2 regions of the Massilia sp. P1_C10 genome follow, and region 2 is predicted to be linked to the other one. Evidence: predicted binding sites of a transcription regulator. Region 2 holds the regulator's gene; the other holds the start of a gene.

Region 1 (14,474 bases), on a different contig from region 2:
CGGCGACCAGGGCCGCATCACGCGCGCGCTGCGCCGTCCCGACGGCAGCAACTCGCTGGTGCTCGACGCGCTGTGGGAGATGTACCGCAACGGCGGCGTCATCGCCGGCTCCAGCGCCGGCGCGGCCATCATGAGCAGCACCATGTTCGACGAGCCCAAGACCGTGCTGGCCACGCTCAAGACCGGCGTGGCCGAGGGCCACGAGATCGCGCCGGGGCTGGGCTTCATCGGCGACGACGTGTTCGTCGACCAGCACCTGCTGGTGCGCGGGCGCTTTGCGCGCATGCTGCCGGCGATGCTCAAGAAAGGCTACAAGCTGGGGCTGGGCATCGACGAGAACACCGCGATGGTGGTGGGGCCCACGCGCGAAGTCGAGATCATCGGCTACAAGGGCGCGCTGGTGATCGACCTGCACAGCGCCAGCACGGAGCCGGGCGCCTTCAACCTGACCAACGCCAAGGTCAGCTACCTCGATAACGGCGACCGCTTTAACATCGCCAGCGGCGAGTTCACGCCGTCGCCGGACAAGCGCGCCGGCAAGCTCGATCCGGCCAAGCCGTACTACCGCGAGCCGCTCTTCAACGCCGACATCCTGGGCAATGCCACCGTGGTCGACCTGATGGGCAAGCTGATCGACAGCGACCAGCAGGAAGCGATCGGCCTGACCCTGGGCAGTCCGCGCAGCGTGCAGCCGGACCTCGGCTTCGAATTTCGCTTCACCCGCGCGCGCGACAGCGTCGGGTACGCGTCCGACCTGACCGAAAACTACTCGGTGTACAACGTGCGGCTCGACATCCGGCCAATCCAGATCCGGCTGCCGCTGTACCAGTACAAGAACGAGCGGGCAGGGTACGCCCAGGTGCGCGGGCAGGAATAACCATCGAGGTTGGTCTGCGGCCGCGACAAAATCGGGGACTCGGCGTCCCCGTCGCTCCGCCGGACCTGACCCCAGCCCTTGGGCGCCGGCGCATGCAACACCAAGGTGACACGTTTTTAGTTTTACAATGCTGCTCTACCATTATCCCCGAGGAGCAGCATGTCCCTGATCCGATTCCTGGCCTGCGCGCTGGCGCTGGCCGTCACCACCGTCGCCTACGCGCAGGCGCCCGCCACCATCCGCGTCGACTATCTCCACTCCGGCAACGCGCTGTCCGACAGCTACGCGATCGAACGCGTGTTGGTCGAGCCGCTGCCGTGGCCCGGCGACCTGGCGCAGAACATCGACACCTCCAATCGCGGCAACAACAAGGTCGAAGTGGTCGACGCCAAGACCGGCGACCTGCTGTACTCGCGCGGCTTCTCGACCATCTTCGGCGAATGGCGCACCACCGACGAGGCGAACAAGACCACCCGCGGCTTCCACGAATCGGTGCGCTTCCCTGCGCAGGGCAAGCCGGTGCGCGTGCGCATCCTCAAGCGCGATGAGCGCAACGAGTTCTCCGTCGTATGGAGCACCGAGGTCGATGCGGCCGCGCCCGACGTGGTGCGCAAGCAGGCGCCGGCGCCGGCGCAGCCGATCCCGATCCGGGTCAGCGGTCCGTCGCCGCAGAAGGTCGACCTGCTGGTGCTGGGCGACGGCTACACCGCGGCCGACATGAAGAAGTTCGAAGCCGACGCGCGCCGCCTGGCCGACCACCTGTTCAAGGTGTCGCCTTTCCGCGAGCGCGCCAACGACTTCAACGTCTGGGCGATGGCGGTGCCGACGCCGGAATCGGGCGTGACGCGGCCGTCGACCGGCGTGCATCACGCGTCCGCGCTGGGCACGCGCTACGATATCTTCGGCAGCGAACGCTATGTGCTCACGCTGGACAACCGCGCGCTGCGCGACATCGCCCAGTACGCGCCGTACGAGTTCATTGAAATCCTGGTCAACAACGACACCTACGGCGGCGGCGGCATCTTCGGCCAGTTCAGCACCGCGGCGGCGAGCAACGACTGGGCCAACTACCTGTTCGTGCACGAATTCGGCCACCACTTCGCCGGCCTGGCCGACGAGTACTACACTTCCCCGGTGGCTTATCAGTCGAGCAACGCGCGGATGGAACCGTGGGAGCCGAATGCGACCGCGCTGCGCGACGCGGCGAAGCTGAAGTGGAAGAAGTTCGTCAAGGCCGGCACGCCGCTGCCGACGCCGTGGCCGAAAGCCGAGTACGAGCAGTTTTCGCGCGCCTACCAGGCCCGCAGGGCCGCCCTGCGCAAGGAGAATCGCCCGGAGTCCGAAATGAGCGCGTTGTTCAAAGAAGACCTGGAGCACACCAAGGCGCTGTTCTCGAAGGCGCCGCACCAGCACCAGGTCGGCGCGTTCGAGGGCGCCAATTACGAGGCCAAAGGTTTCTTCCGGCCTGAGATGCAATGCATCATGTTCGACCGAAGTGAAACTTTCTGTAACGTATGCCAGGATGCAATCAGCACGATTATCGACCTCTACGCCCGGGGGCCGGGGCGAAAGTGACGACTTCAGCGGTAATTGGATTGGAAGACTGTGTCAACCGGCGCATCACGCGGACCGTTGAGGGCGTAACAGCGGGCATTATCTATGTACGGTAGCGTACAGACGCTGTTGTTATAACGTCATATTCTGTCATTGTTCCTGAACGAAAGTTTTGGACGAGAAATGAAAGAAGACGCCGGACTGACGCTTGCGAAGGCTTGGCCCACAACGTCCCAGATGCTCCCCCACTTATCACTAAAGGAATTTCACCATGAATAAAGTACTCGCTGCCCTGATCGCCGGTCTGTTCGCTGCTTCGGTGTACGCCCAGGCTCCTGCTACCGCACCGGCCGCTACTCCTGCCGTGGTCAAGGCGGATGCCAAGGCCGACAAGAAAATCGTGAAGGCCCAGGCTGAAGAAGCCAAGGATGTCGCGAAGGCTGACGAAAAAGCCCAGAAGGCCGCCGTCAAAGCTGAAGCCAAGAAGGCCAAAGCCAAAGCCAAGGCAGCCAAAAAGCACGCTGACGTCAATGCCGATGTCGCCAAAGCCGATCCGGAAGACAAGATGAAAGCTGCCGCCAAGGCCGACGAGAAGCATGTCGAAGCCGACGTGAAGGCGACGAAGACCATGGCCAAAGCCGACGCAAAAGCCGAGAAGGCAGCTGTCGAAGCGAAGAAGGAAAAGACCATCGCCCACGCCAAGTCGACCGAAAAGAAAGCTGAAGCCGTGTCGGACGTGAAGAAAGCAGAAGCCAAGTAATTTCGGCTCGCAGTAAAAGCAAGAGGGACAGCGCGAGCTGTCCTTTTTTTTTTGCGCTCGGTGTCAGGTCCGGCGGAGCTTACCCCAACCGCTCAGACAAACATCCCGCCCGACGCCTCGATGCGCTGCGCATTGATCCAGCCGCTGTTCTCGCTGAGCAGGCTGGCGATCGCCCCGCCGATATCGTCCGGCAGTCCGACCCGTCCCAGCGCCGTCTGCGATGCGACGAACTCGTTGATCTGCGCATTGTCGCGCACCGCGCCGCCGCCGAAATCGGTTTCGATGGCGCCCGGCGCGATCGCGTTGACGGCGATGCCGCGCGCGCCCAGTTCCTTCGCCATGTACTTGGTCAGCACCTCGATCGCGCCCTTCATCGACGCGTAGGCCGCGTAGCCGGGCAGCGCGAAGCGGGTCAGCCCGGTCGACACGTTGACGATGCGGCCGCCGTCGGCGATCAGCGGCAGCAGTTGCTGGGTCAGGAAGAACACGCCCTTGAAGTGAATGTTGAACAGCTGGTCGAACTGCGCCTCGGTGGTCTCGGCGAACGACGCGTGGATGCCGATGCCGGCGTTATTGACCAGGAAGTCGAAGCGCTCGCGCTGCCACTTTGCCGACAGCAGCTCGCGCACCTGCGCGGCAAACGCGGCGAACGAGCCGACGTCCCCTGTGTCGAGCCGGAGTGCCGCGGCACGCGCGCCGGCGGCCTCGATCCCGGCCACGACCGCATGGGCGGCCGCTTCGTCGCTGTGATACGTGAGGATGACGTCGACGCCTTGCTGCGCCAGCTTCAGGGCGGCGCTCTTGCCGAGGCCGCGGCTGCCGCCGGTGATGATTGCGAGTTTGTTTGCCATGATCCATTTCCCCTTCGGTTGAGTGCGATGAAAATCAGTGTATTGGGGAAGTGACGCCAGACAAAGATGCGATTCGCGATTACACTGTTCGCCTTTTGAGAATAATGGCTGCGAAATGAACCAGGCTCAGAATATCCGATTGCCCGGCCTGGACTTGCTGCGCGCGTTGGCAATCGTCTGGGTGATGCTGTATCACCTTGCCAGCTACGGCGTCACGATGCCGGCTATCGTGGATCGTGGCTGGATGGGCGTGGACCTGTTCTTCGTCCTGAGCGGATACCTGATCGGCTGGCAGCTGTTAAAGCCATTCACGCATGGGGAGCAGCCATCGTGGTCACGGTTCTTTCAGCGCCGCGCGTGGCGCGTGCTGCCGGCTTACTTCACCGTGCTCGGCCTGTACCTGGCCGTGCCCGGCGTGCGCGAGGGTGGCGCGATGGCGCCGCTATGGCAGTTCCTGACCTTTTCGACGAACCTGTTCCCGGATTACTTCCGCCACCGTACCTATTCGCATGCGTGGTCGCTGTGCGTTGAAGAGCATTTCTATCTGTTGCTGCCTGCCGCAGTCTGGTTACTGGCCCGCAGGCCGGATGCACGGATGGTGGTGCTGACGGCCGCTGCGATCCTCATAGGCGGAATGGCGCTGCGCGGCTGGCTGTGGCAGCACGAGGTGGCGCCGTACCTCAACGTCCACGGCGGCGAACAAAATTTCGTGCTGCGCTACGTCGAAACGATCTACAACCCCACCTATACGCGCCTCGATGGGCTGCTGGCCGGCGTCATGCTGGCGCTAATGCGGGTATTCAGGCCGGTGTGGTGGGCGAAGGCACTGGAGTATGGATGGGCCTTCCTGGCAATCGGCGTGGCGGGCATGGCCGCGGCCATGCACATCGAACCCGCCAGCCTGGCCGGCGTGGTGTTCGAATTTCCGCTGCTGTCGGCCAGCATTGCGTGCGTGGTCGTCGGCGCGGCGAGCCCGCGTACGTGGCTGGGCCGTTTCGCCATCCCCGGTGCGCGCTTAATTGCCGCGCTTTCTTTCAGCTTGTACCTGACGCACAAGCAGGTCTATTACTGGCTGCATGGCGTGGCGGGCGAAGTAGTGGAGAGATCGGACCTGGTCGCGTTCGCCGCGTATAACGGCGCGGCGCTGGCGATTGCGGCGTTGTTGTATGCCGCGGTGGAGCGGCCCGGATTGAGGATGCGCGAGCGGGCTCAGGTCCTGCGGACCTGAGCCCCGAACATCAGGCGTCGGAGTCGGTGGTGCGCATCGCCAGCGAGATCGCCTTGACCTTCTGCACCAGCGGCTTGCCTTTGAGCGCGCGCTTGCCGAAGTGCGGCTCGAGCCCGGACGCGAACAGCTCCACCACGCGCGGCTTCGACCCCGCCCAGGTGCCGACGACGTTGACGCCCTTCTGCGTGATCGGCTGGACCGCCAGCAGCTTCTCTTTCGGCTCGAGGTGCATCAGGATCACGCCCTTGCCGCCATTGGTGAGCACCTTCATCTCGTCCATGCCGAACACCAGCACGCGGCCCTTCTCGGACAGGCAGGCGATCGCGCCGGCTTTTTCCGCGACCACGCGCGGCTGCAGCAGCACTGCGCCGTCCAACGTGAAGAACGACTTGCCGCCCTTGAGCCGGCTGACCATGTCGCCCGCTTTCGAGACGAAGCCGTAACCGGCCGACGAAGCGAGCACCAGTTGCGTGCTCGCGCTGCCCGCGAAGTAATGCAGGATGCGGGCGCCGCCCGACAGGTCCACCAGCGTGGTGATCGGCACGCCGTCGCCGCGCGCTCCCGGCAGCGCCGCCACCGGCACCGAGTACACCTTGCCGTTGTCGCCGAAGGCGAGCAGGGTATCGATGGTGCGGCATTCGAACGCGCCGTACATCGCATCGCCCGCCTTGAAGGTGAACTGGGCGGCGTCGTGGCCGATGCCGGTACGCGCGCGCACCCAGCCTTTTTCGGAGACGATCACGGTGACCGGCTCGTCGATGACCTTCTGCTCTGCCACTGCCTTCTGCGCTTCCTCGATCACGGTGCGGCGCTTGTCGCCGAACTGCTTGGCGTCGGCCTCGATCTCGCGGATGATCACGCGCTTCATGGTCGACGGATTGTCGAGGATGTCCTGCAGCGTGGCTTTTTCCTTGCGCAGTTCGGCCAGCTCCTGCTGGATCTTTATGGTTTCCAGGCGCGCCAGCTGGCGCAGGCGGATCTCGAGGATGTCCTCGGCCTGGCGGTCGGACAGGCGGAACTCGGCGATCAGCGCCGCTTTCGGCTCGTCCGAATTGCGGATGATGTGGATCACCTTGTCGATGTTCAGCAGGACCGCCTCGCGGCCTTCCAGGATGTGGATGCGGTCGTCGACTTTCGACATGCGGTACTCGGTGCGGCGCCGCACCGTCACGAAGCGGAACTCGATCCACTCCTGGATGATGTCGGTCAGGCCCTTCTGGCGCGGGCGGCCGTCGCCGCCGATCATCACCAGGTTGATCGAGTTGGACGACTCGAGCGAGGTGTGCGCCAGCAGCATCAGCATGAACTCGCCCTGGTCCTGGTTCTTCGACTTCGGCTCGAACACCAGGCGCACCGGCGCCTCGCGGCCCGATTCGTCGCGGATCGTGTCGAGCGAGCCGAGGATGGTCTGCTTGAGCGTGGTCTGCTCCGGCGACAGCGCCTTCTTGCCCAGCTTGATCTTCGGGTTGGTCAGTTCTTCGATCTCTTCGAGCACCTTCTGCGACGACACGCCCGGCGGCAGCTCGGTGACGACAGCCTGCCACTGGCCGCGCGCCAGCTCTTCGATCTTCCAGCGCGCGCGCACCTTCATGCTGCCGCGGCCGGTCGCGTACATCTCGGCGATCTGCGACGCCGGCGTGATGATCTGGCCGCCGCCGGGGAAGTCCGGGCCGGGGATGATCGCCATCAGCTCGGCGTGGGTGAGCTTCGGATTGCGGATCATGGCAACGGCGGCCTGCGCCACTTCGCTCAGGTTGTGCGACGGGATCTCGGTGGCCAGGCCGACCGCGATGCCCGAGGCGCCGTTCAGCAGGACCATCGGCAGGCGCGCCGGCAGCGTCTTCGGCTCGGTGGTCGAGCCATCGTAGTTCGGCTGGAAGTCGACCGTGCCCTGGTCGATTTCATCCATCAGGATGCGCGCGATCGGCGTCAGGCGCGCCTCGGTGTAGCGCATCGCCGCGGCGCCGTCGCCGTCGCGCGAGCCGAAGTTGCCCTGGCCGTCGATCAGCGGATAGCGCAGCGAGAAGTCCTGGGCCATGCGCACCAGCGCGTCGTAGACCGACTGGTCGCCGTGCGGGTGCAGTTTGCCGAGCACGTCGCCGACCACGGCGGCCGACTTGCGCGGCTTGGCGGTCGGGCCGAGACCCAGCTCGTTCATCGCAAACAGGATGCGGCGCTGGACCGGCTTCTGGCCGTCGCACACGTCGGGCAGCGCGCGGCCCTTGACCACCGAGACGGCGTAGTCGAGGTAGGCGCGCTCGGCGAAGGTCGACAGCGTCAGCGACTCGCCGTCGTCTTCCGGCGGCGGTGGCGGCGGTGGCGGCGGATCGTTCGGCGGCGGCGGAGGGGGAGCGGCGTCCTCGGGGACCGGTTGGGGAGCGTCGAAAAGAGTGGCTTGATTAGACATAGTTATTTCAATTCAATTCGGTAATTCAGAAACCCGGGTCAGACCCCATTTTTATTCGGTCACGCCCCACTTTCAGGCGCCCGGCTTGGCTTTCGCAGCCGCAGAAACCGGGTCAGACCCCATTCTTATTTTGGCAAAGTAAATTCGGCCAATTAAAAAACGGGTCTGACCCCGCGGTTTTAGATGTCGGCTTCGGTCTCGTTGCCGTGCTCTTCGATCCAGGCGCGGCGGGCGGCGGCTTCGCCTTTACCCATCAGCATGTTGAAGCGCGCCGACGAATCGGCCTGGCTGAAATAGCCCAGCGTGACCGGCAGCAGCCGGCGCGTGTCCGGGTTCATCGTGGTTTCCCACAGCTGCTCGGCGTTCATCTCGCCCAGGCCCTTGAAGCGCGAGATGCCCCAGGCGCCTTCCTTGACGCCGTCCTTGCGCAGCTTGTCCTCGATCGCCACCAGCTCGCCGGCGTCGAGCGCGTACAGCTTCTGGATCGGCTTCTTGCCGCGCGCCGGCGCGTCGACGCGGAACAGCGGCGGCCGCGCGATGCAGATGTGGCCATGCGCGAACAGCGCCGGGAAGTGCTTGAAGAAGAGGGTGAGCAGCAGCACCTGGATGTGCGAGCCGTCGACGTCCGCATCGGACAGGATGCAGATTTTCCCGTAGCGCAGGCCCGACAGGTCCGGCGTGTCGCCGTAGCTGTGCGGGTCGACGCCGATCGCCACCGCGATGTCGTGAATTTCGTTGTTGGCGAACAGGCGGTCGCGGTCGGTCTCCCACGAGTTGAGCACCTTGCCGCGCAGCGGCAGGATGGCCTGGAATTCCTTGTCGCGGCCCATCTTGGCCGACCCGCCCGCCGAGTCGCCCTCGACCAGGAAGATCTCGTTGCGCGAAATGTCCGACGATTCGCAGTCGGTCAGCTTGCCCGGCAAAACCGCCACGCCGGACGACTTCTTCTTCTCCACCTTTTGCAGCGAGCGCAGGCGCGACTGGGCCTGCTTGATCACCAGCTCGGCCAGCTTCTTGCCGTATTCGACGTGGTGGTTCAGCCATACTTCGAGCGGCGGCTTGGAGAAGGTCGACACCAGGCGCACCGCGTCGCGCGAATTCAGGCGTTCCTTGATCTGGCCCTGGAACTGCGGATCCAGCACTTTGGCCGACAGCACGAACGAGACGCGCGCGAACACGTCTTCGGGCAGCAGCTTGACGCCCTTCGGCAGCAGCGAGTGCATCTCGACGAAGTTCTTCACCGCGCCATACAGGCCGTCGCGCAGGCCCGACTCGTGGGTGCCGCCGTTCGGGGTCGGGATCAGGTTGACGTAGGACTCGCGCACCACGGCGCCTTCCTCGGTCCACGCGACAACCCACGCCGCGCCTTCGCCCTCGGCGAAACCGTCGTCGGCGCCGTTCGAGTACTGCGCGCCTTCGAACACCGGGATCAGCGTCTCGCCGTTGGAGGTCTGGGCCAGCATTTCGTTCAGATAGCCGCGCAGGCCTTCATCGTATTTCCAGCTCTGGACGTCGCCCGTCCTGGCGTTGGTCAGCGTGACCGTCACGCCCGGCAGCAGCACCGCCTTGGAGCGCAGCAGGCGCTGCAGCTCGACCTTCGAGATCTCAGGCGAGTCGAAATACTTCGGATCCGGCCAGGCGGTCACGCGCGTGCCGCTCTTCTTGCCGTCGCGCGGGGCAGGGCGCGAGGTAAGCGGCTCGATCACGTCGCCATTGGCGAACACCAGGTGGTGCAGGCCGTTGCCGTCCGGTTCCTTGCGCCACACCGTGATCTCGAGGCGGGTCGACAGCGCATTCGTCACCGAGACGCCGACGCCGTGCAGGCCGCCCGAGAATGCATAGGCGCCGCCCGAGCCTTTGTCGAACTTGCCGCCGGCGTGCAGGCGCGTGAAGACGATCTCCACCGTCGGCACGCCTTCCTCGGGATGCAGGCCGACCGGGATGCCGCGTCCGTCGTCCTCGACCGTGATCGAGCCGTCCGTGTTGACCGTCACCGCGATGTGATTGCAGTGGCCGCCGAGCGCTTCGTCGGAGGCGTTGTCGATCACCTCCTGGATGATGTGCAGGGGATTTTCGGTCCGGGTGTACATGCCCGGACGCTGTTTGACGGGCTCGAGTCCCTTGAGGACCCGGATCGAGGCTTCGCTATAGTCGGATGCTGGTTTTTTGGTTGCCATACGTGGTCAAACTAATAATTTGAATTGGGAAATGCCTGGGCATTCTATCGTGTCTGCCGCAAAGGGGGAGAAGAACTGGATAAAAACACAGTCTTTTCCGGCGGTATTCTACGCAATTGTCGACCGTGTTTACAATTGACCGCCACGAAATCGAGAAAATAGTTAGCATCGCGTTGCAAAGCTTGATGTAGAACGACCTTGTACCAGAGTGATTGTGCTTGCCAGTCGGCGCAATTGTGACTAGATTCAAAGCGAGGCAGCGCCAAAAGGGCCGCTGGCCCGCCCTTTGCGTGCCAACATGCATTCTTCTAAATTTCCGTTCGCAGTGCGCCTGATCGGTTTCGAGGCGCCAGAATTCGCTGAGGTCTGCGCGGCGCTGGCACAGGCGCCGCCGGCCGGGCCGTCGTATTTCTGCCTGCTCGAGGATAGCCTGCAGGAGCCCGATCTCTACATCGTCAACGGCGATCACCTCCCGGCACTGGCCGCCCTGTCCGGCGCCAACCCCACTGAGATCACCCCCGCCCTGATCATCGGCGCCACCGCTCCCGCCTTTCCCTTCCCCCAGTTGCCGCGTCCGGTCGACCCGACCCGCATGCACCACCTGCTGGCCGGCCTGGTGCACAAGCGCGCGCAGGCGCTGGCGCAGCTGACCGCGCGCGGCCTGTCGCCGGTGGTGATCGAGCGGCGCCGCAAGCCGCGCCTGGACATCGACCTGACCGATCCGGTCCAGCACGAGCAGAAGCGCAAGGAGCCGCCGTCGGGCGCCATCCTGATCGTCGACAAGGGCGGCGCCTTCCGCGACCACGTGGCCAAGGTGTTCGGGCCGCGCCGCTGGCCGGTCGAGTGGACCGACAGCGCCGGCGCCGCGGTGAGGCTGTGCGACGAGACGGCGGTGTCGGTCCTGATGATCAACACCTCGACGCCGCAAGTGGACCCGTACCGGCTGTGCGCCGACGTCAAGGGCTTGCCGGCGGCCGAGCGCACCGCGGTGGTCTTCCTGGTCGGACGCAGCTTCGCCTACGACGCGCCGCGCGCGCGCGCGGTCGGCGTGCGCGGGCTGCTCGACAAGCCGGTGGCCGACCGCCACCTGTACTCGGCGATCAAGAAGCTGATGTCGCTGCCGTAAGCAAGATGGGGTCGGCTCCGCCGGACCTGACCCCGCTTTTTCATGCGAGGACGATGACCGATCCTGATCAAGCGCCGGGCCGTTCGCCGGACCGCCGCGAGCCGGGCGACTTGCCGCGCTGGCAGCGCCGCGGCGACACGCCGCTGGCGCTGGCCGGGCGCGTGCTGTCGTCGCGCTTTCGCGCGCTGCGCGACCGCTTCAGCCGCGGCTTCATGCGGCGCACCCTGCGCATCGGCGTGTCGGCGCGGATCTTTCATCCCGAGCCCGGCGCCACCGGCCTGCGCTCGAAAAACCTGCAATACCTCGAAGAGTCGATCGCCCGGTGGGTGATGTCGCGCGACGTGCTGGTGTTCATGGTCCCAACGGTAAACACCAGCGGGCTCCTCCACCCCAGCAACATCACCCTGCGCCACTACGCGCGCCACCTCGACGGGCTGGTGCTGCAGGGCGGGGCGGACGTGTCGCCGCAGACGTATTCGGAAACGGCCACGCGGCCCGAGTGGAGCGGCGACCGCGCGCGCGACATCTACGAGCTCGAGCTGCTGCATGAATTCGTCGGCGCCGGCAAGCCGGTGCTGGGGATATGCCGCGGCTGCCAGCTGATCAACGTGGCCTTCGGCGGCACCTTGTACCAGGATGTGGTCTCCGATTTCCCGGACGGGATGGCGCACGTGAACGACGAGTACGACGCGCACAAGCATGCGATCGTGTTCGCGCCAGGGTCGACCTTGGGGCGGCTGTTCCCGGACCAGAAGCGGCCGGTGGTCAATTCGATCCACCACCAGGCGGTCAAGGACCTGGGGCGCGACATCGCGATCGAGGCAATGTCGGATCCGGACGGCGTGATCGAAGCGATCCGCTACCAGCGCGCCGACTTCGTCATGGGGCTGCAGTGGCATCCCGAGTTCCACCGCGCCGGCGGACGCGAGCTGCTCGACTGCACGCCGATCCTCGACGAGTTCCTGCGCGCCGCGCGCGAGACGCGCTTTTGAAGTTGGGGCCAGGTCCAGCGGACCTCACCCCATCTCGGATCAGCCGCGGAAAATGCGGATCGCCTCGTCGACCATTCCTTCGCAGCCGCCGTGCACCTCATACTGCTGCCGCAGGAACGACGCATCGCCGCCGGTCTCCGCCACTTCGCGCAGGTGCGCCAGCGCCGCAGAGCCGCCCAGCGCCTCCGCATGCGGCGCCATCGCCGCCAGCGTCTGCAAAATATCCTCGCGCAGCCCCACCGTCCGGTAGGTCTTTGGATGCGTGACCGCGCCATCGAGCCCGAAACGGCAGGCCTGGAAGCGGTTGTAGTTGTAGACCAGGTAGTCGTCCTCGCACGGCGCCGCTTCGCGCCGCTCCAGCAGGTGCCGGCACAGCGCCTGCAAGTAGCCCGCCAGCGCGGCGGCCCGTTCCACCGTCAGCGGCGTGTCGCACACCCTCAGCTCGATGGTGCCGTATTCGGGCTTCGGCCGGATGTCCCAGTAAAAGTCCTTCATGCTCTTGACGATGCCGGTCGCTTCCATCTTGGCGTAGTAGCCGCTGCCGAAGTCGTCCCAGCTGAGCGTGAACGGCGCGCGCCCGCTCATCGGAAACGCGAACACGGAATTCAGACGCGCCGAATCGAACAGCGTGTCGCGCCCCTGCACGAACGGCGACGACGCCGACAGCGCGATGAAATGCGGCACATAGCGCGACAGCGAATGCAGCAGGAACAGCGCATCGTCGCCCGAGGTGCAGCCGATGTGCACGTGCTGGCCGAAGATGGTGAACTGCTTGGCCAGGTAGCCGTACAGCACCGACAGCTCCTGGAAGCGCTGCTTGGGATAGATTTTCTGCTCGGACCAGTGCTGGAATGGGTGGGTGCCGCCGCCGCCGATGCCGATATTGAGCTTGTCGGCCGCCGCGACCAGCGTGTCGCGGATCGCCCGCAGTTCGGCCAGCAGCGGCGCGTGGTGAGTCTGCACGCTCGAATTAATTTCGATCATGCTCTCGGTGATCTCCGGTGTGACGTTGCCGGGGAAGGGCTTCTGCGCCAGCAGGTGCAGCAGGTCGGGGCTGGCCGGCGTCAGGTCGAAGTCCGACCGGCTGGTCAACTGCAGCTCAAGTTCGACGCCGAAGGTCAGCGCATTCGATTTGGCAAACGGTTCAAGCGCCATGCTGGCCCTCCGGGGTTTCGCGCGCCCATACCAGGGCGCGCTGCAGGATGACGGGCGCGCCCAGTTCCAGCAGCAGGCTCACCGCCGCCATCGCCTGCGCGGCCGCCGGCAGCGCGACGCCGTTCACGCGCGCGTGTTCGAGCACGAGGATGATGAAGATCGACAGCGGCGCCAGTCCCAGCCCGGTCAGCGCGCCCTTGCGCCACGAGATGCCGGACAGCGGCGAGAACAGCGCGACGCCGGCTGTCTTGGTCACCAGGCGCACCGCCACCATCGCCAGCGAGGGCACCAGGCCGGCGCTGACGATGCGCCAGTCGAGCAGGGACGCGGCGTACACGTACAGCAGCACGGTGAGCAGGTCGCCCAGCGCGCCGAAGCTGCGCTGGGCCTGGCCGTAGGCGACGCGGCGGTGGCGCGCGGTCAGGCCGAAGGCGAGGGCGGCGACCACCGGCGACAGGTGGAAGGTGTAGGTGACGGAGACCAGCAGGATCACCGACAGCGCGAAGGCGACGGTGGTGTCCTGCGCCAGGTTGCCCAGCGCGCGCAGCAGCGCGGAGACTGCCACGCCGGCGAAGGCGCCAGCCAGGCCGGACACCACCAGCGAGCGGAAGCTGATCCACGCGGCCTCGCCGAGGTCTTCCGTGCTGCGGAACATCCAGTAGCCGACCACCAGGTTGAAGGCGAAGACGGCCAGCACGCAGTTCACCGCGGCCAGGTGCATCACCCGCTCGGTGACCTGGCCGGAGGCGCGCTGCTCGTTGACGACGCGGACCACCGTCGCCGGCGAGGTGGCCATCGACAGGGCGGCGAGCATCAGCGCGGTGGTCGGCTCGGTGCCGAAGGCGAGGGCGATCCAGCGCACGCCGATGAAGGTGGCGCCGGCTTCGACGAGGCTGGCCACGCCGAGCCACGGATTGGCGCGAAACCAGCGCAGGTTGATGCGGTAGCCCAGTTCGAACAGCATCAGGCCGAAGGCGATATCGGCCGCCACCAGCGCGGCGCCGCCGTTGGGCACCGGCAGGATGCCGATCTGGCCGCTGGCCAGCGCGAAGCCGACCAGGCCGTAGAAGGTGACGCGCGGCAGGCCGGTGAAGCGCTGGCCGAATTCGCCGGCCAGCCAGGCCAATGCGATGGCCACTGGCCAGGCCAAGCTGGTCAGGATCGACAGCAGGTCGGGCATGGGGTGTCCTGTGCGGGTCGGTGATGGCCGATTTTACAAGACGAGGCAGGGCGGACGCGGCACGTTTCCACAACGATAACGTATCGAATGTCGTACCAGCGAAGGCTGGTACCCATGCTGAACATGATGCGCCAATTCGCCGGCTCAACATGGGCACCAGCCTTCGC
Region 2 (14,474 bases):
GCTGACCCAGTTCCTCGGCCACATCGTGCGCGGCGAGAACATCCAGCTGGTCGACGGCGGCGAGCAGAAACGCTCGTTCACCTATTCCGACGACGGCATCGACGCGCTGGTGCGCATCATCGCCAACGAAGGCGGTGTCGCAAGCGGCAAGATCTACAACATCGGCAACCCGGCCAACAACTACTCGATCCGCGAACTGGCCGGCATGATGCTGACGCTGGCGGCGGAATACCCGGAGTACGCCGACTCGGCCGCCAAGGTCAAGCTGGTCGAGACCAGCTCGGGCGCCTACTACGGCAAGGGCTACCAGGACGTGCAGAACCGCGTGCCGAAGATCGACAACACGATATCCGAACTGGGCTGGAAACCGCAGGTGACGATGGCCGACGCGCTGCGCGGCATTTTCGACGCCTACCGCGGCCAGGTCGCCGAAGCCAAAGCCTTGATGGACTGACGATTTGACCGAACCCACCTCCAACAACCAGGGCCCGCTGCTGACGCTCAAGATCGACGTCGACACCTATCGCGGCACGCGCGAAGGCGTGCCGAACCTGGTGCGCATGCTGAGCGATCACGGCGCCCACGCCACCTTCCTGTTTTCGCTCGGCCCGGACCACACCGGCTGGGCCCTGCGCCGCGCTTTCCGGCCCGGCTTCTTCAAGAAAGTCTCGCGCACCTCGGTGCTGGAACATTACGGCTTCAAGACGCTGATGTACGGCGTCATGCTGCCCGGCCCGGACATCGGCCGCCGCTGCATCGACGAGCTGCGCAAGGTCGCGCACGCCGGCTTCGAGTGCGGCATCCACACCTGGGACCACGTGGTGTGGCAGGACCATGTGCGCGAACGCGGCGCCGGCTGGACCTCGCACGTGATGCGGCGCGCCGAAGACCGCTTCCGCTACGTGTTCGGCATTTCGCCGCACACCCACGGCGCGGCCGGCTGGCAGATGAACAATTTCGCCTTCGCCGAACACGACGCGGCCGGCTACGCCTACGCGTCGGACGGGCGCGCGCTGCTGAACGAAGACGGCTCGCTGAAGGATCCGGACATCGGCCCGTACCGCGTGCAGGGCACGCGCTGCATCCAGCTGCCGACCACGCTGCCGACGCTCGACGAGCTGCTGGGCCGCACCATCGACGGCGTGACCATCACCACGCGCAACATCGCCGCCCACCTGCTCAAGCTGACCGCCGGCGCCGCCGGAGCGCCGTACCGCCGCGACCACGTCTACACCCTGCACGCCGAGCTTGAAGGCCAGAAACTGGCCCCCATCTTCGAAGAGCTGTTGAACGGCTGGAAGGCCCAGGGCTACCAGCTGGCGTCGATGGCCGACTACTACCAGAAAGTGAAGGACCTGCCCCTGCCCGACTATCCGGTCAGCTGGGGCGAAGTGCCGGGCCGATCAGGCGAACTGATCGTGCCCGCCCCGATCGCAGCGCGTCCAGGAGAACACCGTGGCTGACAGCCCATCGACCGCAAGCTTCACCGATTTTTCCGCCGCCATGACCAGCGACAAGACGTTCCAGCTGGCCGGGCGCCCCGCGCGCTACACCGTGCTGTACTTCTATCCGAAGGACAACACGCCAGGCTGCACCACCGAAAGCATCGCATTTCGCGAGCTGCACGAGCAGTTCGCCGCGGCCGGCACCGAAATCTACGGCATCAGCCGCGATTCGCTGCGCTCGCACGAAGGCTTCAAATCGAAGCTGGGACTGCCGTTCGAGCTCATTTCCGACCCGGAAGAACTGGTCTGCCAGCAGTTCGGCGTCATGAAGATGAAGAATATGTACGGTAAGCAAGTTCGCGGCATCGAACGCAGCACGTTTATCGTTGACGCTGAGGGCAAATTGGTGAAAGAATGGCGTGGCGTGAAGGTTGCAGAGCACGCCGATGAAGTGCTGGAGTTTGTGAAGAGCCAGCCTTAGCAAGGATGGCTCCTCGTCGATCAACCCTGCTGTAAAACGTCGATTGCCGCCGCCCATTTTGAGTCACCGCTTTTTCACTTCGCATCATCTTGATCTGGCGCGCCGCCAGGCCGGCAACCGTGCCGGAGCTGTCCAGCGCCACTCTCCCATCCTTCGACCAGGCCGCGCCGACCGCGTCGTGCAAGCCCCGCTTGCATTCGCCGCCGCGCTGTCCTTCGGAACTTTTTTAGATTGAGACCCTGATGCCACTGCCAAAAATTCCGACCAAGCCAGCCGCGCTGCTGCTGGCCAAAGATTACCCGAAAGCCGAACCGCGCAAGGGCGCCATGCGCGCCGTGCCGGCCCCTGCGGTCGCCGCCGCCCCGCTCGATCCGGTCGAAGACCTGATCAGCGGCAAGGCCGTGGCCGCGCCGAAGCCGGCCGCGCGCAAGAAGGCGCCGGTGGCCGCCGTGACGCCGATCGCCGCCGTGGCGGCGCCGCTCGCGCGCGCGCCGCAGCCGGTCGACAACGAACGCGGCGCGCCGCATCCGGCCAAGCACAAGCCGGTCGAGGCGGTCATCAAGTCGTCGACCAGCCGCCTGGCCGACAAGAGCGGCACCACCAAGATGTTCGTGCTCGACACCAACGTGCTGATGCATGACCCGACGTCGCTGTTCCGCTTCGAGGAGCACGACGTCTACCTGCCGATGATGACGCTCGAGGAACTCGACGATCACAAGAAAGGCATGTCGGAAGTGGCGCGCAACGCCCGCCAGGTGTCGCGCACGCTCGACGCGCTGATCGCCAACATCGACGACGACGCGATCGAAAAAGGCATCCCGCTCAACAAGCTGGGCAACAAGGACGCCAAGGGCCGCCTGTTCTTCCAGACGCGCCTGCAGAGCGGTCCGACCTTGCCGGAAGGCCTGCCGGTCGGCAAGGCCGACAACCAGATCCTGGGCGTCGTGCGCAACCTCGAGAGCGAGCTGCCGGGCCGCGCCATCGTGCTGGTGTCGAAAGACATCAACATGCGCATCAAGGCGCGCGCGCTGGGCCTGCCGGCCGAGGATTATTTCAACGACCACGTGCTGGAAGACACCGACCTGCTGTATTCGGGCATCGTGCAGCTGCCGGACGACTTCTGGAACAAGAACGGCAAGGACATGGAGTCCTGGCAGGAGAGCAAGAACGGCGCGTCGTCGACGTTCTACCGCGTCACCGGCCCGACCATCCCGTCCCTGCTGGTGAACCAGTTCGTCTACATGGAACCGAAGAACGGCGAGGCGCCTTTCTACGGCCAGGTCAAGCAGCTGAACGGCAAGACGGCGGTGATCCGCACCCTGCGCGACTTCAGCCACAACAAGAACAACGTGTGGGGCGTGACCGCGCGCAACCGCGAACAGAACTTCGCGCTGAACCTGCTGATGGATCCCGAATGCGACTTCATCACCCTGCTCGGCCAGGCCGGCACCGGCAAGACCCTGCTGGCGCTCGCGGCGGGGCTGGCACAGGTGCTCGAGACCAAGCTGTATAACGAAATTATCGTCACCCGCGTCACGGTGCCGGTGGGCGAAGACATCGGCTTCCTGCCGGGCACCGAGGAAGAAAAGATGTCGCCGTGGATGGGCGCCTTCGACGACAACCTCGAAGTGCTCAACAAGTCCGATTCGGACGGCGGCGAGTGGGGCCGCGCGGCCACGCAGGACCTGATTCGTTCGCGCATCAAGATCAAGTCGCTCAACTTCATGCGCGGCCGCACTTTTGTGAACAAGTTCCTGATCATCGACGAGGCGCAGAACCTGACGCCGAAGCAGATCAAGACGCTGGTCACGCGCGCCGGTCCGGGCACCAAAATCCTCTGCCTGGGCAACATCGCGCAGATCGACACGCCCTACCTGACCGAAGGCTCGAGCGGCCTGACCTACGTGGTCGACCGCTTCAAGGGCTGGTCGCACAGCGGGCATGTGACGCTGGCGCGCGGCGAGCGTTCGCGCCTGGCGGACCACGCGAGCGAAGTGCTGTAGGCCAGTCTGCGATGATGCAAAATCCCGCATACTTTCCGGTATGCGGGATTTTTTTCGCCTCAACACTATAAAACCGTCGGGGTCAGACCCGCTTTTTAATCGGCCAATTCAATAAAAACGCGATTTTTCTAATACAAAGAAGTGGTTCAGCCGACTTTTTTATTCGCAGCGACGGACAAACCCGTTTTTTAAGCGGGTCTGACCCCACTGGGATTTACTGGGATTTTTTCATCTCAATCAGTCAGCGGTTGACCGTGGCGTAGACGCGCTCCGCCCGCTCCTGCCACTGCTTTGCGATGGCGGCATCCGGCGCCAGCCCCAGCTCGCCGGACGCATAGGCCCTGGCCAGCCGCCGCATCGCGGCCTGGTCGCCATCGGCGGCGGCGCGCTCAAAGTAGCCCAGCGCGATCGCCGGATTCTTTTCGACGCCGCGGCCAGCCTCGTGCAGCATGCCCAACTTGCGCAAGCCAGGCGGATTGTTTTTCGCGGCGGCCTTGTAGTACCAGCCCAACGCGGTCGGCAAATCCGCCGCGACACCGAGCCCGTTGTCGTACAGGTTGCCGAGCGCCTCTTCGGCGTATGCGTTGCCGTGCGCCGCCGCGATACGATACAGGCGCAGCGCCTCTGCATAGTCGCGCCCCACGCCGGTCCCGAGTTCGTAGCTGTAGCCGAGATTGTTCTGCCCCATCGGGTCGCCCTGGTCGGCGGCCTTGCGGTACCAGGCGGTCGCGGCCACTTCGTCGCGCGGTGCGCCGATGCCGTTGATCAGGCGGAATCCAAGCCCCACCTGCGCTCGCGCCAGGCCCTGTTCGGCCGCCTTGAGCAGCCAGGCGTTCGCTTCGACGTCGTTGCGTTCGACGCCACGCCCGTGCGCGTAGGCAAACCCGAGGTTGGACTGGGCCCACGCGTGCCCATTCAAGGCCGCTTTGCGGTACCACGCCACCGCCTCGGCCATATTGCGCTTGACGCCACGCCCGTATTCATACGCGAGGCCCAGGTTGTTCTGCGCCTCCGCGTCGCCGCGATTGGCCGCCTCGGTCAACGCCGCGATGTTCACTGCCGCCGGGCTTCCTTCGAGCGTCCACACATACTGCATTTGCATCCACGCCTCGACCGGCTCGCCGCCGCGCAGCGCGGGTTTGAACTTGCAGCGCATCACGCCGTTCAGGGCTGCTTCGTCCAGCAGCGGAAATCCGCTCGACGCCTTCAGCTTGCTGTCCTTGACCTGGCCGTCGGCGCCGATCAGGAAGGCCAGCGTGACCTTGCCGGTCTGTTCCTTGCGCAGCGCGTCCTTCGGCCATTCCGGCTTGGCGCAGGTGTTGAAATCGGCGACCGCCGCACGCGTGCCGGGGTCGGCGGCATGCGCCGCGAGCGGAAGGCTGACTGCGGCGGCGATCAGGCAGGGGAGGATTGCTGCACGAATCATGGCGTTGGTTCCGGAAAAGGACGATTGGCAAAATGCCCATCTTGTCCAAGTGGTCACAAGTATGCCGTTTTCCGTTCCGACAATCAACAAAATTGCGGCGGGCGCGGTGGGTGACGGCGCGCCGCATTTTGAGGTAGAGTCTGGCAGCGGCAGCGAGCCGCCATCACTACAGGTGCCAATTGAAAAAACTGACTTACGCCGCCGCCGGCGCCCTCGTGCTGGCCGCGGGAACGGCGCAGGCCGCCATCCCGATCTACGCTTTCATGGTCAAGCACGCCTATCCGCACGACACCGGCGCGTTCACCCAGGGCCTGTTCATCAAGGACGGCGCGCTGTTCGAGAGCACCGGACTGAAAGGCCAGTCGTCGATCCGCCGGGTCCAGCTGGAGACCGGCCGCGTGCTGCAGAAGAAGGACATCGCCGACGAATTCTTCGGCGAGGGCATCGCGCCGGTCGGCAACGAGATCGTCAGCCTGACCTGGACCACCCAGGTCGGCTTCGTGTTCGACGCCAAGACCTTCGCGATGAAGCGCAAGTTCGCCTACACCGGCGAGGGCTGGGGCCTGACCTCCAACGGCGCCAACCTGTTCATGAGCGACGGCACCGCGGCGATCCGCGTGCTCGATCCGAAGACGCTGGCCGAAGTGCGGCGCATCCAGGTGAACGCCGAAGGCCGGCCCATCGCCAGCCTGAACGAACTGGAATGGGTCGAGGGCCAGCTGTTCGCCAACGTGTGGGGCAGCGACGTGATTGCGCGGATCGACCCGGCCAGCGGCAATGTGGTCGGCTGGATCGACTTGACCGGCCTGGCCGACAAGAGCTGGAAAGGCATGGGGCCGGACGATGTGCTGAACGGGATTGCCTACGACGCGCAGCACAAGCGCCTGTTCGTGACGGGGAAGCACTGGCCGAAGCTGTTCGAGATCGAGCTGGTGGAGCGCACCGGCCGCAAATAAAAAAGGGCCGGGTTCGACGAACCTGGCCCTTTCGCTTGAATCTCGATGCTTACAGCGCGTGGGTGCCGATCCACCAGGCGATCGCCGCCATGAAGGCCGACGCCGGGATCGTGAAGACCCAGGCCCACACGATGTTACCCGCCACGCCCCAGCGAACCGCCGACATCTTCTGCGCCGAGCCGACGCCGACGATGGCGCCAGTGATGGTATGGGTGGTCGACACCGGCACGCCCAGCGCGCTGGCGATGAACAAGGTCATGGCCCCGCCACTTTCGGCGCAGAAGCCGCCCACCGGCTTGAGCTTGGTGATCTTCTGGCCCATGGTCTTGACGATGCGCCAGCCGCCGAACAAGGTCCCGAAGCTGATCGCCGTATAGCAGCAGATCACCACCCACATCGGCGGCGCGTGATCGGTCGGCAGCGAGTAGCCGGCGAAGATCAGCAGCATCCAGATGATGCCGATGGTCTTCTGCGCGTCGTTGCCGCCGTGGCCGAGGCTATATGCCGCGGCCGAGAACAGCTGGAAGCGGCGGAACCAGGTGTCGACCTTGCGCGGCGTGGACTTCACGAATACCCACGACACGATCAACATGATGATCGAACCGAATACGAAGCCGAGCAGCGGCGAGACGACAATGAAGATCACTGTCTTGAGCAGGCCGCCGCCGACCAGCGCGCCGGTGCCGGCCTTGGCCACCGCGGAGCCGACCAGGCCGCCGACCAGCGCGTGCGAGGACGACGATGGAATGCCGTAGTACCAGGTAATGATGTTCCAGATGATCGCGCCAACCAGCGCGCCGAAGATCACGTACTGGTCGACCACATGCGGATCGATCGTGCCCTTGCCGACCGTGGCGGCGACGCCGAGGCCGAAAATGAAGATCGCGATGAAGTTGAACACCGCCGCCATGGCGACCGCGGTCTGCGGCTTCAGCACGCCGGTCGAGACCACCGTGGCGATCGCGTTGGCCGCGTCGTGAAAACCGTTCATGAAGTCGAACAGCAGCGCCAGGGCAATCAACAGCCCGAGCACATAGATACTCATGTGAAGAGTTTGCATGTACAGGCTTTCCGCTTACGCGTTTTCGACGATGATGCCTTCGATGATGTTGGCAACATCTTCGCAGCGGTCGGTGACGGTTTCCAGGATCTCGTAGATCGCTTTCAGCTTGATCAGGTTGCGCACGTCCGGCTCGTCGCGGAACAGCTTGGACATCGCGGCGCGCATCACGTGATCGGCGTCCGACTCGAGGCGGTCGATCTCTTCGCAGATGGCGACGATCTTCTGCGAGTTGTCCATGTTGTGCAGCATGCCGACGGCGGCCTGCACTTTTTCACAGCACGCCAGCGACAGTTCGGCCAGGCGCTTCGCTTCCGGCGTGACGGCCTTCAGGTCGTACAGCGATACGGTCTGCGCAGCGTCTTCCATCAGGTCGAGGATGTCGTCCATGCGTGTGATCAGCTGGTGGATGTCGTCGCGGTCGATCGGCGTGATGAAGGTCTTGTGCAGCATGTCGACCGTGGCGTAAGTGATCTTGTCGGCCTGCTTCTCGATGCCTTCGATGGCGTGGCAGCGGTTTTCCAGGTCGTCGAAATTGGTCATCAGGCCGACCATTTCGTGGGCGCCCTTGACGCACAGTGCGGCGTGCTGGTTAAACAGGTCAAAGAATTTGCCCTCGGTGGGCATCAAGCGTCCAAACATATTATTCTCCGTTAGGGGTGCTGCAAGTGCTGAAGGCGTCCACGCGGCGTGGCCGCCTTCGGATTGGTTAGTCGCCCTGGTACAGTGCCAGGCCGCCGCTGTAGTTGCCGAACTTGGTGTACTGGCCGATCCAGGTCAGGCGCACCGCGCCGATCGGACCGTTACGCTGCTTGCCGATGATGATCTCCGCGGTGCCCTTGTCGGGCGAGTCCGGGTTGTAGACCTCGTCGCGGTACAGGAAGATGATGACGTCGGCGTCCTGCTCGATAGCGCCCGACTCGCGCAAGTCGGACATGATCGGGCGCTTGTTGGGGCGCTGCTCGAGCGAGCGGTTCAGCTGCGACAGCGCGATCACCGGGCAATGCAGTTCCTTGGCCAGGCCCTTCAGGCCGCGCGAGATTTCGGAAATCTCGGAAGCGCGGTTGTCGCCCGGCTGGTTACCCGTCATCAGCTGCAGGTAGTCGACGATGATCAGTCCCAGCTTGCCGCACTGGCGCGACAGGCGGCGCGAGCGCGCGCGCAGTTCGATCGAATTGAGCGCCGGCGTCTCATCGATGTAGAGCTGGGCGTCGTTCATTTTCTGGATCGCGTGGGTCAGGCGCGGCCAGTCCTCGTCGAGCAGGCGGCCGGTGCGCAGGCGATGCTGGTCAAGCTGGCCGACCGAACCGAGCATACGCATGGCCAGCTGGGCGCCGCCCATCTCCATCGAGAACACGGCCACCGGCAGGCCGGCGTCGATCGCGACGTTCTCGCCGATGTTGACCGAGAACGCGGTCTTGCCCATCGACGGACGGCCGGCGACGATCACCAGGTCGCCCGGCTGCAGGCCCGAAGTCATGCGGTCGAGGTCGATGAAGCCGGTCGGCACGCCGGTGATTTCGCTCTGGTTGTCGCGCGAGTACAGCTCGTCGATGCGCTCGACCACCTGGGTGAGCAGCGGCTGGACCGCGACCCAGCCCTGCTGGCCGCGCGAGCCGGCTTCGGCGATGGCGAAAATCTTCGACTCGGCCTCGTCGAGCATCTGCTTGACTTCCTTGCCCTGCGGGTTGAACGCGTTGCCGGAGATTTCGTCGGCCGTCGTGATCAGCTTGCGCAGGATGCCGCGGTCGCGCACGATCTCGGCATAGCGGCGGATGTTGGCCGCCGACGGCGTGTTCTGCGCCATCGCGTTGAGGTATTGCAGGCCGCCCACTTCCTCGGCCTTGCCGAGATTGTTGAGCGCTTCGAACACGGTGATCACGTCGGCCGGCTTGGCCGCGTTGATCAGCTTGACGAGCTGCTCGAAGATGATGCGGTGGTCGTAGCGGTAAAAGTCTTCCGCATGCATGAAGTCGGCGATGCGGTCCCACGCGGCGTTGTCGCGCAACAGGCCGCCGATGACGGACTGTTCCGCCTCGATCGAGTGCGGGGGGATGCGGAGGGCGTCGACTTGCGGATCGGAGGGGGCATTCATGGCGCGAATTATACCCGCTCCGGGTCGCCCACTAGCAATAATTGGTGAGAAAAAAGTGCCGTGCAGGGACGTAAAAAAAGCCGGGATAACCCGGCTTTATGGTGTCATCGCGCGGGCGCATGGCCCGCGCTCCGATCGTGCTGCTTAGGCTGCTTCGCCAACGACGGACACGGTGATTTCCACCACGACGTCGGTGTGCAGAGCGACGGCGACTGGATGCTCGCCGGCGGTCTTGAGCGGGCCGGTCGGCATGCGCACATTGGCCTTCTCGACCGCGAAACCCTGCTTCGACAGCGCTTCAGCGATGTCGAAGTTGGTCACGGAACCGAACAGACGGCCATCGACGCCCGCTTTTTGAGCGATGGTGATGGTCATGCCGGACAGTTTCTCGCCCTGGGCTTGCGACGCTGCCAGTTTGGCGGCGGCGGCTTTTTCCAGTTCGGCGCGCTTGACTTCAAATTCGGCGACCGCCGAAGCGGTGGCGCGGCGGGCCATCTTTTGCGGGATCAGGAAGTTACGAGCGTAACCGTCTTTGACTTTGACGACGTCGCCGAGGTTGCCGACGTTAACGACTTTTTCTAACAGGATGATTTGCATATTTTTCTCCAGGTTCTCTGCAGCGATTAAGCGTGGTGCAGGTCGGTGTATGGCAGCAGCGCGAGGTAGCGTGCGCGCTTGATGGCGGTGTCAACCTGGCGCTGGTAGTGCGCCTTGGTGCCGGTCAGGCGTGCTGGCATGATCTTGCCGTTTTCCTGGACGAAGTCCTTCAGGGTGTCGACGTCTTTGTAGTCGACCTGCTCCACGTTTGCTGCGGTGAAGCGGCAGAATTTCTTACGCTTGAACAGTGGGTTCTGTTGTTTGCGCTTTTCTTTAAGCTTGAGCTTGTTCTTGTCGAATTTTTTACCGAATGCCATTTGAGGCTCCTGTATCTAAAAAGTACCCCGCTTAGGCGGCGGCACTGAAATCAATGATGTGAAACACCAGCGCTTTGCTGTTGCGATTCTTTTTGGCCAGAAATCCCGTGAACTGGTGGACTGCGCCCAACTCGGCCCGTGCAAACCGTCCTGAAATTTCACCCGCGGCGAGCGCGGTAATTTCAAACTCGGTCAACCTGGCTACCCCTGCTTCCACCTGCTGCGAACTATGCGTCAGGGTGGCGGACACGATCGGCACGCCGGCCGGGGTATAGCGCAATACGTCGCGCTCCGAAATCGATGCTACAAACTGAAGTTGATTCACTTCACCAGCTTAAGGTTCCAGCCCAAACAATCAGGCAGCGGCGGCGGGTGCTGGAGCAGCGGCGGCAGCCGGCGCTTCCGTGCGGTGGCTCTTGGCTGCGTCTTCACGTTGTACCGACTTCATCATCGGCGACGGCGCGGTTTCAGCCTTCTTCATCTTAACGGTGAGGTGACGCAGCACGGCATCATTGAATTTGAATGCGGTCTCGAGTTCCACCAGGGTCTCGTTGTCGCACTCGATGTTCATGCAGATGTAGTGTGCCTTAGGCAGCTTCTGGATCGAGTAAGCCATCTGACGACGGCCCCAGTCTTCGACGCGATGAATGTTACCGCCGCGCGCGGTGACGCTGGCCTTGTAACGTTCGATCATCGCCGGGACTTGCTCGCTTTGGTCCGGGTGGACGATAAAAACGATTTCATAATGACGCATGCATAACTCCTTAGGGACGTTTAAAACAAAAGCCCACCTCGGCGTCAAGACGAGTGTGGGAAGGGAAAGCCGGCAATTATAGCGCGGAAGCGGCGGCGCTGGCAATGGGTTTGTGGCGTCAGGGCGCGGGCGGAGCGGATCCAGCCGCGCTGCCAGGCACGAAACCGGCGTCGCGCAGCTGGGCCAGGGTATACGGATTAGCGGCAGGGAAGGCGGAAGGCGCAAGGCCGGTCTCGATGGCCGCAAGCTGAACGGCGTGCGGATACGCCTCTTCCGCAACCTCTGCCAGTGCAGGCACGAGGCTGGGACTATCTTTCAGCTTTCTTTCGATCCGCCGACGTTGTTCGTACAGCGTGCGCAACCAGCTCTTTGACATGCGTTCGGGCGGGAATTCGCACTTCAGCAAGTGCATCAGCAACACCTCGAGGCGACTTTCCAGCGCCCTGCGCTCATGTTTCACGATGGACTCAAGTTCCTCGATCAGGTTTTCCAGGTCCAGCTCGGTGAAGCGGCGCTGGCGCAACAATGCGATCTGATGCTCGAACCACAGCACCATATCCGCTTCATAGTCGGCGCTATCCTGCCTGTCCGTTTTGAGTTCCAACATGGTGAACCTCCTATTGAGTCACGTTAGCACTCGCTTATCGACTCGTCCAGCGAACCCGGCAACATGCACCAATCGGGGTCAGACCTCCGGAAGCATCGAACTCCGCCGGCAAACAGTGACGTGAATATCGGGTTTCGCTCTTGGCTTGATCGGGAAAATTGCTCAATTTGGGTGGAAAACTGCGGTTTTTCGAATTTTCGGAGCGCTGACACCGGTTTTTTGTGAAGTTTCCCTTGCGCTGGACGAAATACTGTACAAAAATACAGTCTGTTCATACAACCAGCACCCGCACACCCAATGATCAAGCTCACAGCACGGCAAGAACAGATCCTTAACCTGATTCGGGATGCAATCGAGAACACGGGCTTTCCGCCGACCCGCGCCGAAATCGCCACCGAACTGGGCTTCAAGTCGGCCAACGCCGCCGAGGAGCACCTGCAGGCATTGGCGCGCAAGGGCGTCATCGAAATCTCGCCCGGCACCTCGCGCGGCATCCGGCTGGTCGGCGCCGGCATCCCGGAATCGATGCCGATGCCGCCGCCGACGCTGATGATGTCGCTGCCGCTGGTCGGCCGCGTCGCCGCCGGCTCGCCGATCCTGGCGCTCGAGCATGTCGAGGCCACCTACAGCGTCGACCCGGCGATGTTTTCGTCGAAACCGGACTTCCTACTGAAGGTGCGCGGCCTGTCGATGCGCGACGCCGGCATCATGGACGGCGACCTGCTGGCCGTGAAGAAGATCGACAGCGCGAAGAATGGCCAGATCGTGGTCGCGCGCATCGGCGACGACGTCACCGTCAAGCGCTACCGCAAGACCGGCGCGCTGATTGAATTGTTGCCGGAGAACCCGGACTTCAAGGTGATCAAGGTCGATCCCTCAGTCGACGACTTCGCCCTCGAAGGACTCGCCGTCGGCCTGATGCGGACCTGGCACTAAGCCTTATTTGCTGACCGGTACGTAGTTGTTCTTGCGCGCCTCGAGCTCGGCGGCACGGCCGCCGCTGTCCGAGGACTTGACCAGTTCGTTGTGCTCCTTGACCCAGGCCTCGGTCGCGCCGCGCCAGGCGGCGTAGTCGGCCAGCGTCAGCTTTGCGCCGATCGAGGCGTCGGCCACGATACGCTGCCGCGCCTCTTCCAGGCGCGCCCTCGCCGCTTCCGTCTCCTGCTGGTTGAATAACTTGAACAGGTCGTCGGGCACCACCGACTCCAGCGTGGCGTGCGCGTTCATGTTAGCCACGAAGCCGTTATAGCAATCCTGCCAGATTTCGACCTTGTCGGCGACCCGCTTGATGTCGTCGTTGCCCTTCGAGATCGCGGGAATGCGCGGTGCGGCGCAGCTGAACTTGCCCGATTTGAGGTCGGCGCCGTCGTACTTCGTCACCCAGTAGTCGATCTCGGCGCGCCGCGCCGTCCGCTGCCGCATCACTTCGAGCGCCGCCACGGCGACCTTGTCGCCCTTCGCCGCCGCCTTGGTGAACCACAACTGCGCCTTGGCGTCGTCGATCGCGCCCGCCTCGCCGTACCAGTACATCTCGGCCAGGTGGCGCTGGGCTTCAGCATTGCCGCCATTGGCCAGTTTGGTGTAGGCCTGCAATGCCTGGGGGTAAGCCTTTTTCTGGAACTGGGCGTTCGCGTCGGCGAGTTCGTCGGCGCTGGCGCCCAGGGCAGCGAAGGAAAGGCTCAGGCAGAGTACAAATTTCTTCATCGGGTCCAGTCTTTCGAAAGTGTCAGGCGTCCAGCGCGCCCTTGAAATCGGCCAGCAGGTCCGCCGTATCCTCGATGCCGACCGACACGCGGATCAGCGATTCGGCGATGCCCATGCTGGCGCGGCGCTGGGCCCCCATCTCGAAGAAGATGGTGTGCGCCACCGGGATCACCAGGGTGCGGGTGTCGCCCAGGTTGCTGGCCGGGATGCCGATGTTCAGCCGGTTCAGGTAGTCGAAGCAATCGATGCCGTCCGCCAGCTCGAAGCTGAACAGCGAGCCGTAGGAGCGGAACAGCGCGCCGGCCAGGTCGTGCTGCGGATGCGAGACCAGGCCCGGATAGTGCACCGCCGCCACGCGCGGGTCGGCTTCGAGCATGCGCGCCAGCGCCATCGCGTTGGCGCAGCTGCGCTCCATGCGCAGCGCCAGCGTCTCGGCGCCGACCGCGATGTGGTGCGCCGCTTCCGGCCCGAGCGAGGCGCCGAAGTCGCGCAGGCCCTTGGCGCGCAGCTGCGCCATGCCCCACTGGGCCGGCGGATTGCGCTTGTAGTTGTCGGCGATATTGGGGTAGTTGTTCCAGTCGTATTCGCCGGTGTCGGTCAGGCTGCCGCCCAGCGCGATGCCGTGGCCGCCGATCGACTTGGTCAGCGAGTTGACCACCAGGCCGGCGCCGACCGCCTTGGGGCGGAACAGCCAGGGCGTGGTCATGGTGTTGTCGACCACGAACAGGATGCCGCGCGCGCGGCACAGCGCGCCGATGCGGGCCAGGTCGGCGACCTGGGTGCGCGGGTTGGCGATGGTCTCGGCGAACACCAGCCGCGTGTTCGCGTTCAGCGCCGCTTCGACGTTGGCGACATCGGTGGCGTCGACGAAATCGACCGCCACGCCCTGCCCCGCCACTGTCTGCCACAGGCTGTTGGTGTTACCGAACAGGAAGGACGACGACACCACGTGGTCGCCGGCGCGCAGCAGGCCCTGGAAGATGGCGCCGATCGCGCCCATGCCGGTCGCGAAGCACAAGGTCGCGACGC

The links. Region 2 encodes LexA, which represses DNA repair genes until DNA is damaged. Its sites were predicted from a motif close to ACTGTATNNNNATACAGT; they were not measured.
Region 1: the regulator LexA is predicted to act here: its motif matches at 9,929-9,946, upstream of AC1D02_RS19485 (DNA topoisomerase IV subunit B).

The regions. Positions count from the first base shown of each region.
Region 1 is NZ_JBFUAC010000010.1:79,852-94,325, forward strand. It holds gene AC1D02_RS19455 (cyanophycinase) at 1-877, shown strand, start outside; gene AC1D02_RS19460 (IgA Peptidase M64) at 1,037-2,452, shown strand; gene AC1D02_RS19465 (hypothetical protein) at 2,703-3,191, shown strand; gene AC1D02_RS19470 (SDR family NAD(P)-dependent oxidoreductase) at 3,284-4,042, opposite strand; gene AC1D02_RS19475 (acyltransferase family protein) at 4,158-5,270, shown strand; gene parC (DNA topoisomerase IV subunit A) at 5,281-7,677, opposite strand; gene AC1D02_RS19485 (DNA topoisomerase IV subunit B) at 7,857-9,854, opposite strand; partial or broken gene AC1D02_RS19490 (response regulator) at 10,447-10,899, shown strand; gene AC1D02_RS19495 (gamma-glutamyl-gamma-aminobutyrate hydrolase family protein) at 10,800-11,972, shown strand; gene AC1D02_RS19500 (YbdK family carboxylate-amine ligase) at 12,012-13,127, opposite strand; gene AC1D02_RS19505 (cation:proton antiporter) at 13,117-14,307, opposite strand.
Region 2 is NZ_JBFUAC010000002.1:541,554-556,027, forward strand. It holds gene AC1D02_RS06790 (bifunctional UDP-4-keto-pentose/UDP-xylose synthase) at 1-454, shown strand, start outside; gene AC1D02_RS06795 (polysaccharide deacetylase family protein) at 459-1,463, shown strand; gene AC1D02_RS06800 (peroxiredoxin) at 1,456-1,926, shown strand; gene AC1D02_RS06805 (PhoH family protein) at 2,169-3,929, shown strand; gene AC1D02_RS06810 (TonB family protein) at 4,171-5,355, opposite strand; gene AC1D02_RS06815 (glutaminyl-peptide cyclotransferase) at 5,535-6,311, shown strand; gene AC1D02_RS06820 (inorganic phosphate transporter) at 6,361-7,371, opposite strand; gene AC1D02_RS06825 (DUF47 domain-containing protein) at 7,387-8,013, opposite strand; gene AC1D02_RS06830 (replicative DNA helicase) at 8,081-9,466, opposite strand; gene rplI (50S ribosomal protein L9) at 9,611-10,063, opposite strand; gene rpsR (30S ribosomal protein S18) at 10,090-10,380, opposite strand; gene priB (primosomal replication protein N) at 10,412-10,705, opposite strand; gene rpsF (30S ribosomal protein S6) at 10,736-11,134, opposite strand; gene AC1D02_RS06855 (DUF29 domain-containing protein) at 11,253-11,741, opposite strand; gene lexA (transcriptional repressor LexA) at 12,039-12,677, shown strand; gene AC1D02_RS06865 (sel1 repeat family protein) at 12,681-13,445, opposite strand; gene AC1D02_RS06870 (cystathionine gamma-synthase family protein) at 13,468-14,474, opposite strand, start outside.